DNA from 4 places in the Lysinibacillus sp. NPDC058147 genome. Region 2 is predicted to be linked to each of the others. Evidence: riboswitches for the same ligand, from Rfam matches in the RefSeq annotation. Region 2 holds a riboswitch; each other region holds the start of a gene.
What was found. A riboswitch is a leader RNA that binds a small molecule or an ion and turns the genes downstream of it on or off. The one in region 2 is predicted to bind thiamine pyrophosphate.
Positions count from the first base shown of each region.

Region 1: it holds a riboswitch for thiamine pyrophosphate, as region 2 does, so the genes downstream of both, thiW (energy coupling factor transporter S component ThiW) here and thiT (energy-coupled thiamine transporter ThiT) in region 2, are expected to answer to the same signal.
Region 3: it holds a riboswitch for thiamine pyrophosphate, as region 2 does, so the genes downstream of both, thiC (phosphomethylpyrimidine synthase ThiC) here and thiT (energy-coupled thiamine transporter ThiT) in region 2, are expected to answer to the same signal.
Region 4: it holds a riboswitch for thiamine pyrophosphate, as region 2 does, so the genes downstream of both, thiM (hydroxyethylthiazole kinase) here and thiT (energy-coupled thiamine transporter ThiT) in region 2, are expected to answer to the same signal.

Region 1 is NZ_JBHVUJ010000003.1:503,655-506,847, forward strand. Features, by position in the region: gene ACFVT8_RS11935 (MFS transporter) at 1-1,194, shown strand, start outside; TPP riboswitch at 1,453-1,560, shown strand; gene thiW (energy coupling factor transporter S component ThiW) at 1,855-2,355, shown strand; gene ACFVT8_RS11945 (EVE domain-containing protein) at 2,427-2,873, opposite strand; gene ACFVT8_RS11950 (hypothetical protein) at 2,890-3,193, opposite strand, start outside.
Region 2 is NZ_JBHVUJ010000009.1:39,603-42,795, reverse strand. Features, by position in the region: gene ACFVT8_RS20885 (AAA family ATPase) at 1-679, shown strand, start outside; gene ACFVT8_RS20880 (magnetosome magnetite crystal formation protein family) at 885-1,220, opposite strand; TPP riboswitch at 1,345-1,453, shown strand; gene thiT (energy-coupled thiamine transporter ThiT) at 1,584-2,144, shown strand; gene map (type I methionyl aminopeptidase) at 2,711-3,193, shown strand, end outside.
Region 3 is NZ_JBHVUJ010000010.1:16,506-19,698, reverse strand. Features, by position in the region: gene ACFVT8_RS21330 (AEC family transporter) at 1-757, shown strand, start outside; TPP riboswitch at 1,213-1,327, shown strand; gene thiC (phosphomethylpyrimidine synthase ThiC) at 1,652-3,193, shown strand, end outside.
Region 4 is NZ_JBHVUJ010000001.1:168,434-171,626, reverse strand. Features, by position in the region: gene mbcS (acyl-CoA synthetase MbcS) at 1-1,388, opposite strand, end outside; TPP riboswitch at 1,627-1,725, shown strand; gene thiM (hydroxyethylthiazole kinase) at 1,813-2,568, shown strand; gene thiD (bifunctional hydroxymethylpyrimidine kinase/phosphomethylpyrimidine kinase) at 2,568-3,193, shown strand, end outside.

The DNA.
Region 1 (3,193 bases), on a different contig from region 2:
ACCCTGCAGAAGTCTAACAAGGCGGCTTTGTATATTTTAATGTTTAATATGTTTATCGCAATGGGGAGTATCGGAATTATTATTCCTGTCATGCCTGATTATTTAAAACTATTTGGTGCTGCAGGACAAGTACTTGGTATGTTGATTGCAACGTTCGCCTTTGCACAATTCGTATTTTCTCCTATCGCTGGGAATCTATCGGATCAATACGGTCGAAAAAATCTCATTATTTTCGGTCTTATCGTAACAGGACTTGCACAAATTGGTTTCGGGCTTTCTACAGATGTGTGGATGCTCTTCTTGGCACGCTTTTTAGGTGGTCTTGGTTCTGCATTTGTAGCTCCTCCTATAATGGCTTTTGTGGCTGACGTCACAACGTATGAGGAACGAGGAAAAGGTATGGGTATGCTAGGGGCAGCAATGTCCTTTGGTTTTATGATTGGACCAGGTATCGGTGGATTCCTCTCAAAAGTTAGTTTGCATTTTCCATTTTATACTGCTGGATGTGCAGCTATCTTAGCGGCTATTCTATCGTTCTTTTTATTACCTGCTACAAAACCGAACACTGCGAAAAAAGCGCAGAAGCAGGATAATCTTGCAAAGCAGATGGCACGTTCAGTCCGTATGCCTTATTTTGTCATGCTAATTATCATGCTTGTATTCTCTTTCGGGATTGCTAACTTCCAAACAACATTATCATTATTTGTTACAGAAAAGTTTAATTACACCCCTACTGATATCGCCATTATATTAGTTATGGGTGGCGCTTTTGGTGTTGTTGTACAGATGTTTGTTATTACACCACTGTTTAATCGCTTCGGCGAAATGAAAGTAGTGTTAGTCAATTTATTTATTGCAGCCGTTTCGATTTTCTTAATATTATTCGCATCTGGCTTTGCACTTATTTTAATTGTAGCGACAATCTTCTCTACAGCTACGACATTGATTCGCCCAGCTGTCAACACACTGATATCAAAGCTTGCTGAAAATGAGCAAGGCTATGCAGCTGGTCTAAATAATGCGTATATGAGTCTTGGTAATATGATTGGTCCAGCTTTAGCAGGTGTATTATTCGATTGGAATATGAACAGTCCTTATATTTTCGGGTCTATTATTTTAATGGCTTGCTTCTTCCTTGCCCTTATTTGGACAATGAAAAAAGCACCACATCTTATGCATCCTGATACAAATTAGTCTGAAAAGTTATTGACTAATTTTAGTAGTATGCTACATTATTTATGAGAAAAACAACAAATCAATTTCGCCTTGGCGTAATTGCGTCCGGATTTTGAATTGTGCCCGCACAATTCATTCCTTTCAAAATCCGTGACATCCGCCGGAGGCTTTACTTATTTCAGCGGATGTATGGATACCTGCTGAAAAGCAACTTAAAACCAGCATTCATCTCACCACCTATAAAGGTGGAAGACTACTGCTGAAAGAAGTTAATTTAATTACCACTAGGGGAGTCTTTAAAAGGCTGAGACGTATATGGTCATATACAGACCCTTTGAACCTGATCTAGTTCACACTAGCGGAGGGAAGTGGCGACACTTGCTTTTTGTTATGTAAATGCAGGGCCGCTTCCTATTGTTTTTAGGAAGCGGCTTTTTTTACGCTTTAGCGGCGGAACTCCCCCAGTTTAGCGGCGATTCTCTCACTTTTGGCGGCGGAACTCCCCAGTTTAGCGGCGGTTCTCTCACTTTTAGCGGCGGAACTCCCCAGTTTAGCGGCGGTTCTCTCACTTTTAGCGGCGGAACTCCCCAGTTTAGCGGCGATTCTCTTACTTTAAGCGGTGGAACCCTAGTCTACCAGCGATAACTATTAAATTCACATTTCAAAGGAGTGGAAATTATGTCAATTCGAAAATTAACAATCATGGCCTTGTTAGTAGCAATTGCCGTAGCAGGTTCTACCTTCGTTTCAATACCAACGGGAATTGCGCGTGCCTACCCTGTCCAGCATGCCATTAATGTTATCGGTGCTATCATTCTTGGACCAGTGCCTACTGTTATGATCGCCTTTGTCACAGCCATTATTCGTATTTTAACAGGCACAGGCTCATTATTAGCTATACCTGGCAGTGTTATTGGTGCTTTATGTGCAGCTCTTGCCTATAAATATAGCGGCAAAATGTGGTTAGCAGGTGTCGGTGAAATGTTTGGTACAGGTATCATTGCCTCACTTATTGCAGTACCTTACGCACATTTATTAATGGGGACATCTGTTGCTGCTTTATTTTTCATGCCAGCCTTCTTAACCTCAAGTACTATTGGTGCTATCTTAGGCATTGTTGTTGCCAGCAATTTGCGTAAAACAGCATTTGTAACTAACCTTAGCGCTATGCTTAAATAGCTTGATTTACAGCATTTGAAAAACGTTACTTTCATTAATTAAGAAAGTAACGTTTTTTGTTCCAACCTAATTCACCCATACTTCAATGGTAATCCCATTTCATGAGCAATTAATAAAAAGTCTTTTTTGCTTATTTCAAAATGACCGAATCTGAATTTATAGCCATATTTCGATTTGTCTTCTACAAATTCTAAGTAATCTAAGATCTTTTTTATTGGCACAGCTTTTGCATCTTTATAAAAGTCTATATCTCTTCGAAAAGGAATAAAATTTTCTGCCATTTGGAACTCGTATATTTGCTCGTCTTTTACTCTTCCAATTGCAGTAAATGCTCGTACAGGATCATTACCATCTAGACTTTTTTTAGGAGAATAATAAATAATCCAATCTCCTTTTGTCATTCGTTTCAAAGGTCTTTCTTTGCCGTGGCATAGCTGGCTGAATCCTCCCTCAACCCCTTTTTGCACATGATTGAGAGATGCCACGCCTATCCAATATTTTGTGTCTCTTTCAGTCATAGGAAGAGCTCTCCTTTTATTTAGGGAACATCGTAAACAATTTTATTTTTCCATTTTCAAGAATCAATTTTTCTTCTAAAATCACTGGTTTTGGCAAACCATCCCAAGTAGTCGAAATGATAGCAACACATTCTATTTCATCGCCTTCAATATTTTGGATAGTTAACTTAAATCCTTTCGGCATCGGTGACATGTAAAAGTTTTGTAGTTCTTTTCTTCCTTTAAAAATTTCACCTTTAAAATTTTTTAATTCTCCATGATCCGCATACATGTCAGATAAATCCTGACCCTCTTCTTGCGCTCTTTTCAAATACTCCTTC
Region 2 (3,193 bases):
AGAAATGCTTCGTGTCACATATGAGGAAGCCTTTAAAGTATTGCAACAAATGGAAGGATTTGCAAAGGCTTGTGTAGACTTTATCAAAAAAGTTGAGGAGACCGAACAGGAGATTCGCTTACTTGAAAAAGAGGCGGGACGAGTGAAGGAACTATATGCAATGTTAAATGGACAGAATGCTAAAAAGCTGTCCTTTGAGCGTTATATTCAAATCAATTATTTAGATAAAATTACAGAGGCAGCGAATGTCCGGCTTTATCATTTATCTAACGGTCAATTTGAGCTCCGACGTTCAGACCGCTTAGAAAAGCATGCCAAGCAAAGTGGGCTTGGACTAGATGTGTATGATGCTTATACGGATCAATTACGGGATGTGAAAACATTATCAGGGGGAGAAAAATTTAATGCGTCTTTAAGTCTTGCCCTTGGTATGGCAGATGTCATTCAAAGTTTTCAAGGTAATATCCGTATTGAAACGATGTTTATTGATGAGGGCTTTGGTTCTCTCGATGAAGAAGCGTTAAATAAGGCAATTGATACGCTAATTGATTTACAAGATTCTGGACGCATGATTGGAGTCATTTCACATGTTGCAGAGTTAAAAGCTACAATGCCCGCTGTGTTGCATGTCGAAAAAACAATGAACGGTCATAGTCAAACATATTTTGAAGTGAAATAACAAAGAGGCGTATCTCCGCTATATGGAAATACGCCTTTTTGTTATTTTTTAGTTACGTTAGAATTTGTTCCTTTTTTTGCCGCGATTACTTTTTTGACAATCGGGATAACGATAGGTGCTAATTTTACAGCGGTTTTAACAACTTTAGATACTTTCACAAAATAACAGCTCCTTAAGTACTATCTGTGCAAGGTTGAAATAAAACTTATCGGATTACGCGAACAGCTTGAATAATATTCCAGATAACGACTCCTAATGAAACGAGAATGTAAATTGCGAATGAAGCAAACCAAATGATAAGAAAAGTATTACTATCTGAATTAAAGTCAAAATTGGTGCTGAATGATAAAGTTGAGAAAATAAAGACTGCAAATAATATAATTCCGAATGCGACTGGGATTAAATGTGATATTAGTGCCCGAATAGAGTGACTCTTTACGTCACTATCTTTTGAAACAAAGTAAACGACTAATGGCACAATAAAGGGTGCGAATAAAATACTGAGATAACTAAAGGCAGATAAAATTTTTTGGTTCTCCATAGTTGTACCTCCTTTTTTAATATTTACGCATGAAAAACAGTAAAGTTTCAAAAAATAATGTGGAAGAGGTTGTAATCGAAACGGTGTTTGCGTAAAATGAGGTTGTTCAAATAAATTAAGATGTAACGACCACAAGGGGAGCTGATGATGTCAGCTGAGACTGGGCACGTAATGCCTTGACTCTTCGAACCTGTAAGTTAACACTTGCGTAGGGATTGTGGATAGAAACCGACACTTTTACGATGTGAGGCTCTGTCCTGGCATCGTTTTTTATCTTTATTGATGCCAGATAGGGACATATTTTGCCAACTGATTTCTATTCCTGCTCTTGTATCCTACATCGGAACAAAGGAGAGAATAATAATGGACAAAAAAAGACTTTTAATGCTTGTGGAGATTGCGATATTCGCAGCGATTGGCCTTGTACTCGATCAGGTTTCCTTTAAAGTATGGGCACAAGGTGGCTCTGTTAGTCTAGTGATGGTGCCAATAATTTTAATAGCATTTCGCTGGGGCCTTATTCCAGGTCTGACAACGGGTTTACTCATTGGTGTTATGCAAACAATGTTTGGCGCCTATATTATACATTGGCTACAAGGATTACTTGATTATGGTGTTGCCTTTACAGTAGTAGGCTTGGCAGCTGTTGTTCGCCGACCAGTGCTCGATGCTGCCAAAGTTTTAAACAAAAAGAAAATGGCACTTTATATTATTGTAGGAACTGTATTAGCGGGCTTTTTACGTTATGCAGCACATACCATTGCGGGCGCTGTATTTTTCTCAGAGTATGCTGGCGAACAAAATGCGTGGATTTATTCAATTATCTATAATGGAACATATATGCTACCAGCAACAATTTTAACAGCAATTGTCGGTGTTTTGCTATTTACGGCAGCACCTCAATTAATGCAACGAAAATCATAATTAGTATGCCCTTCACGTGAGTGGAGGGTTTTATTATTTAGTTAGGCGTGGCATTTGTTGAAGAGTATGCACTGTATATAAGTTGATTGGAGTGGAGGCTGGGCGACTCCTTGGGGATCAGCAATAGAGGAACGAAGGCTAAAACCATCACGTCCTGTGATAACGCCTTCGTGACCAACATCGTGTAGGCCTAAGCGGCTCATCGGACGCCCCCAGGAAGCTTTGCTCTGTGCGAAAGCGAAGCGACAGCGGCAAATGTTTTATCTGTGCGAAAGCGAAGCGACAGCGGCAAATGTTTTATCTGTGCGAAAGCGAAGCGACAGCAACAAATGTTTTATCTGCGCGAAAGCGAAGCGACAGCGGCAAATGTTTTCTGTAGCGAAAGCAAAGCGACAGCTACAAAGCTCCCAGCAGGAACGGAAATCAACCCCACGGCATGGGGATGAGCCTGTTTTTCAGCACTTTACAATTTATGATGGCATATAATATTTAAAGCGTTTAGCGTTTTTTGTATAAAAAGTTATGTTATATTAATGAATAGACATTAGATGAAAGGGACGTTAAAAATGATTGTAAAAACGCAAGAAGAGATTGAAGCTTTTAAAAAAATCGGCCGTATTTGTGCTGAAATTCGTGAAGCAATGAAGGCTGCTACAAAACCAGGTGTAACAACACTTGAATTAGATGAAATTGCAGGTCGTATGTTTGCTGAAGCAGGAGCGATTTCTGGACCTAAAGGGGAATATGATTTCCCAGGATACACATGTATTAGTGTAAATGAGGAAGTCGCACACGGTATTCCAGGTAAGCGTGTGATTAACGAGGGAGATATCGTGAATATAGATGTATCTGGGTCACTTAATGGCTACTTTGCTGATACGGGCATTTCATTTGTAGTTGGTGAAGGCTATGAGGATAAAGAAAAGCTATGTCGCGTAGCAAAAAGTGCTTTCGACCGTGCGATGACAAAAGTAAAAGCTGGATCAAAATTAAACCAAATCGGTAAAGCTGTTGAGCGTGAAGCATATGCCAATGATTTAACAGTAATT
Region 3 (3,193 bases), on a different contig from region 2:
AGAGCTGACTGTACTTGGAGAAGTTGCGTTATTTATTTTACTCTTTATCGGAAGCCAAATGGTGCTTAGTCACTTTCTAGCAAAGGGACTCGGCTTAGTAAAAACTGAGGCAGCAGTTTTTAAAAATAGTGTTGTCCTAATTAATTCGGGTAACTATGGTATTCCGGTTGCACAAATGATTTTCGTGACCCAGCCGATTGGAGTAGCAATTCAGGTTATTCTCGTAATATTTCAAAATATGACGACCTATACTTACGGCTTGTACAATTTAATTTCTTCAGCAAAATCGGGCATGTCTATTGTGAAAGACTTCCTCAAAATGCCTATTATTCATGCACTTATTATTGGTGTAGCAATGAACTATTTTAATATCGCTATTCCGCAGTTTGTAAGAATTCCGATAGACCATGTGGCAGATGGCTTTATCGCTGTAGCATTAATAACTTTAGGGGCACAACTATCACAGCTTGAAATTAAATCCATGTTCAATAAGATGGTATTCATTAGCTGTTTTACACGACTAGTCATAGGACCAGCCGTAGCATTGCTGATCATTTATGTGCTTGGCCTTGACGGTGTCGTAGCACAGTCACTTTTTATAGCTAGTTCGTTCCCGACATCACGAAATAGTTCTAGTCTAGCATTAGAATATGACGTAGAATCGGCAACAGCTGCACAAACAGTATTATTTTCAACGATTGTGAGCTGCATTACAGTGACGATTGTGATTTATGTAGCAGAACTGTTGTTTACCTAACAGTTTGGTGCTATTCAGAATAAAAGATAGGGTGGAAAGCTTTTCAGAGGTTGGTAGCTTTTCTTCTGATTAAAAGCTAGGGATTTATATTTCTTAAAACAAGATATAAGTTGATTGGGGTGGAGGCTGGGCGACTCCTCGGGGATCAGCAATAGAGGAACGAAGGCTAAAAGCATCACATCCTGTGATAACGCCTTCGTGACCAACATCGTGTTGGCCCGAGACCCTGGAGCGAGCATCGCGAGTGAAGCGGCTCATCGGACGACCCCAGGAAGCTCTGCTCTGCGCGAAAGCGAAGCGTCAGCGGCAAATGTTTTCTGTAGCGAAAGCAAAGCGACAGCTACAAAGCGTCCAGCCGGAACGGAAATCAACCACACGTTATGAGGTAAGTTAAAAATAATAAAATGTAGCTTCCATCTCTTAGCAATATCTGCTAAACTAGCATCAAACTTAATAGCATTAACTAGGGGAGTCTGATGAGTCAGGCTGAGAGGGAAACGCATAGAGGTTTCTTGACCCTTTGGACCTGATCTGGCTCATACCAGCGTGGGAAAGTTAACCTTTATTGCACTCTTTGTTATTTGCAATAACTAAACCTTTACATTCTTAGCCGGATCCAAAAAATTTTTTGGATTCGGTTTTTTGTCTTCATTCAGCAGAAGACTCCTATCTTTGCAGGTGATGAGATGTATGCGGTTAAGCTTCCTAACTAGTAGGTGCCCAAACGCCTGCTGAATGAAGACAAGCCTCCGGCGGATGTCACGGATTTTAAAAGGAATGAATTGTGCGGGCACAATTCAAAATCCGAACGCAATTACGCCAAGGCGAAATTGATTTTTGTTGGGTGAGCTAGATTCGGTCCTTGTATAAAAGTAAAAGGGAGCGAAGTAGTTTATGACAACAGTTAGCGACAAGAATATTACGATTATGTCAAGTTTTGAAGGAAGTAAAAAAGTTTACGTAGAAGGATCTCGACCAGATATTTTAGTGCCAATGCGTGAAATTGCTCTAAGTCCAACGACAGGAAGCTTTGGTGAAGAGGAAAATGCACCAGTACGTGTTTATGATACGAGTGGCCCGTACACTGATCCTGCATATAAGGTGGATATTACGAAAGGATTGCCAGTTTTATGTAGTGAATGGATCAAAGAACGAGGTGATGTTGAAGAGTACGAAGGTCGTACTATCAAGCCAGAAGATAATGGATTCCGCAAAGCTGATGATCCGCGAATGAATGAAAATGTTTTTCCGGATTTATCTAGAAAGCCTTTGCGTGCGAAGAAAGGTAAAAATGTAACACAGCTTCACTATGCACGAAAGGGAATTATTACTCCAGAAATGGAATTTGTAGCAATACGCGAAAATATGGACCCGGAATTTGTGCGCTCAGAGATCGCGGCAGGACGTGCTATTTTGCCATCTAATATTAATCACCCTGAGGCTGAGCCGATGATTATTGGACGTAACTTCCACGTGAAAATTAACGCTAATATTGGAAATTCAGCGGTATCATCCTCTATTGCAGAAGAGGTAGAAAAAATGACGTGGGCTACACGTTGGGGTGCTGATAACATTATGGATTTATCTACTGGTAAGCATATTCATACGACACGTGAATGGATTATCCGTAACGCTGCGGTGCCAGTGGGGACAGTGCCGATTTATCAAGCGCTAGAAAAAGTAAATGGTGTGGCAGAGGATTTAACGTGGGAGGTGTATCGTGATACATTAATTGAACAGGCTGAGCAAGGTGTTGATTACTTCACGATTCATGCAGGGGTATTGCTACGCTATGTACCATTAACGGCTAATCGTGTAACAGGCATAGTGTCTCGAGGAGGCTCAATTATGGCGCAGTGGTGTTTATATCACCATCAAGAGAGCTTCTTATATACTCATTTTGAAGAAATCTGCGAAATTATGAAAACCTATGATGTTGCCTTCTCTTTAGGTGATGGTTTACGTCCAGGTTCTATTGCAGATGCAAATGATGAGGCTCAGTTTGCGGAGCTAGAAACGCTAGGGGAGTTAACGCAAATCGCCTGGAAGCATGATGTACAGGTGATGGTGGAAGGACCAGGTCATGTACCAATGCATCTTATTAAAGAAAATATGGATAAGCAGTTAGAGGTGTGTAAGGAAGCGCCTTTCTATACTTTAGGGCCGCTAACAACAGATATCGCGCCTGGCTACGACCATATTACATCGGCCATCGGTGCTGCGATGATCGGTTGGTATGGTACAGCAATGCTATGTTATGTGACGCCTAAAGAGCATCTCGGTTTACCAAATCGTGAGGATGTTCGTGTAGGGGTTATTACGTATAAAATTGCTGCACACGCTGCAGATTTAGCGAAAGGGCATCCGGGAGCACAGCAGCGCGACGATGCACTATCTAAGGCACGCTTTGAATTCCGCTGGCGCGATCAATTCAAC
Region 4 (3,193 bases), on a different contig from region 2:
GCCTTTACTACATTTCCACGAACTGCATCTGGACTTGCGACAACGGCAGTTTCTTTTACTGCCGGATGTTTCAATAACGCATCTTCTACCTCAAATGGGCCAATCGTATAGCCAGACGATATAATGACATCATCCCCACGTCCTTCAAACCAAAAATAGCCATCTTCATCTTTATATGCACGATCTCCGGTAATGTACCATTCACCTCTAAATTGTAAATTTGTACGCTCCGGATCGTTTAAATATTTTTTAAATAATGCGGGTGTTTCACAGTGTACAGCAATATCTCCAACTTCTCCGATTGCAACAGGATTTCCAAGATCATTGATAATTTCAACAGTATTACCTGGAGTAGGTGTTCCCATTGAGCCCATTTTAGCTTCCATCCCAACCATTGTACCAACAAGTAATGTATTCTCTGTTTGTCCATAACCATCTCGTACTTGTAAGTTAAAGGCATCGGAAAATATTTTTATCACTTCACTATTTAAAGGTTCACCCGCTGACACAGCCTGACGTATTGTACTTAAATTGAAATCTCGTAAATTTTCAAGGCTCGCCATAAATCGATATTCGGTTGGCGTGCAGCACAGAATATTAATATTGAATTTTTCAAGCAGTGCAAGGTATGTTGCCGCATCGAAGTGACCTTTGTAAACAAATGCTGTTGCACCACTTCCTAGAGTAGCAAGGAACGGACTCCAAATCCATTTTTGCCAACCAGGAGCCGCTGTAGCCCAAACCATATCACCTTCTTGGACACCTAACCAGTTTGGTGCAGTAGTTCGTAAGTGCGCGTAGCCCCAGCCATGTGTATGTACCGCTGCCTTCGGATTGCCTGTTGTACCACTCGTATATGCTAAAAATGCAATGTCTGTACTCTTAGTTGGTGTAGAACTAATATAGGTTGTTGGTTGGTTTTCCATTTTTTCAAGCAATGCTTGCCAAGATCCATGTGCATGACCAATGACAAATTGCTGTATTTCTTGTAAATTCCCCACATTATCGAACTGCTCAATATAAGGCTCAAATGCAATAACACCTTTTGCATTGGCATGATTGATTCGATATTCAATATCCTTCGTTCTCAGCATTTCTGAGCTAGGTATAATGGTTAAACCTGCCTTTAAGGCAGCAATATAGACGATATACGCTTCAACTGATCTCGGCACCATGACTAAAATAACATCACCTTTTTTTAAACCTTGAGATGTAAATACATGTGCTGCCTGATTCGCCTTTTCAAGTAAAGCTGTATATGTTATATATTGAATTTCTTCATTTTCGTTATAAACTACTAATGCATTTTTCGTAGAATCCTGTGCATATTTTTCAATTTCCTCAGAAATGTTATACCATTCTGGTGCGATTAAATCTTCTCTTTTCATGGCAAGTGCCCCCTTTTGTTACGCTCATTATAAAACTCAATTTTTATCATTTTCAATGGAATTCGCTCTAATTCATTAAAGTCGTGACAACTATCATGCTCTGCTATATGGCATCAGTCACGTATTGCTTCTATCAATTTCATCTTGGTGTAATGGGTACTGTCGCTTCGCTTTCGCACAGATAAAAACTCCCTATTGAACACGAACGAATAATATGGTACATTTTGGACAACTAAAAGCATGATTGCAGGGGGACTCATTTAGAGTTGAGAAGGTAAAACCTGACCCTTTGAACCTGTTAGTTAATACTGACGTAGGGAGCAATATACATCTATTTACTGATGAAAGGCTCTTTTGCGTGTTTTTTTACACGAAAAAGAGCCTTTTTTGCACGCTTACGTCCATCCAACAAGGAGGACTAAAAATGGTATTTCATACTATCCGTAAACAAAATCCACTTATTCATTGCATTACTAATTATGTTGTGGCTAATTTTCAAGCAAATGGCTTATTAGCAATAGGCGCTTCTCCAGTTATGGCTGATGACAGTCATGAAGTTGAAGAAATGGTCGCAATTGCCTCAGGATTATTGATCAATATCGGTACCCTTAATGAACGAATGAAAGAATCAATGTTACTTGCTGGAAAAAAAGCAAATACTCTTGGCATTCCCGTTGTTTTAGATCCCGTTGCTGCAGGTGCAACGACTTACCGGAAACAAACGGTACAACAATTACTCGAGGAAATAAATTTTGCGGCAATTCGTTGTAATACCGGAGAGCTTGCAGCTATAGCCGATATAGAATGGCAACAAAAAGGTGTAGATAGTGGTAGTGGTTCCATTTCTTTAGAAGTTGAGGCACAAAAAGTAGCTCAACTCTACGATTGTATTGTTATTGTGACCGGTGAAAAGGATTTTATTACTGATGGTGAACACCAGCAATGGGTTACAGGTGGAAATTCCCAAATGACAGAAGTTACTGGAACAGGTTGCTTATTGAGTGCAATTTGTTGTGCATCCTACGTCGCAGGAAATAAACCATTTGATCAATTGGTAGAAACGTTATCACTTTATAAAAAAGTGGCAGAGCAAGCCGCTTCTTCTACTCCATACATTGGCGATTTTCAAATTGCAGTATTGAATGAACTACATCGTATTTCCAAGGATGGTGAACAATGATGAATATTGTAATGACAATTGCTGGTTCTGATAGTGGTGGCGGTGCAGGAATACAGGCTGATTTAAAAACATTTCAGGAATTAAAAGTGTTTGGAACGTCTGTTATTACAGCTTTAACTGCTCAGAATACACTTGGTGTATCGGATGTATTTCCAATTGAAGTTAGTTTTGTTGAGAAACAACTTCAAGCGCTAGTCGAGGATTTTTCAATAAGCGCCGTTAAAACCGGAATGCTGTTTTCCTCTGAAATAATCCAATCAATTGCACAAATTTTAGCTGAAATAAATATTCCGCTTATTGTCGATCCTGTCATGATAGCAAAAGGTGGAGAAAGTTTATTACAGCAAGAAGCAATTGAGGCTTTACGCAGTTGTTTGCTACCTTTAGCAACAGTCATAACACCGAACATTCCTGAGGCAGAAACCCTTTCTGGAAGGACCATCAATTCTTTAGCTGATATTAAAGAAGCAGCTCAAGTCTTATTACAAATGGGCGTTCAATGCGTCATTATTAAAGGAGGTCATTTAGAGGATAAATGTTATGCTACTGATTATGTATTTTTCCAAGATGGTCGGTCATTTTCCATGCAGTCCACTCGTATTGCAACAAAAAATACGCATGGTAC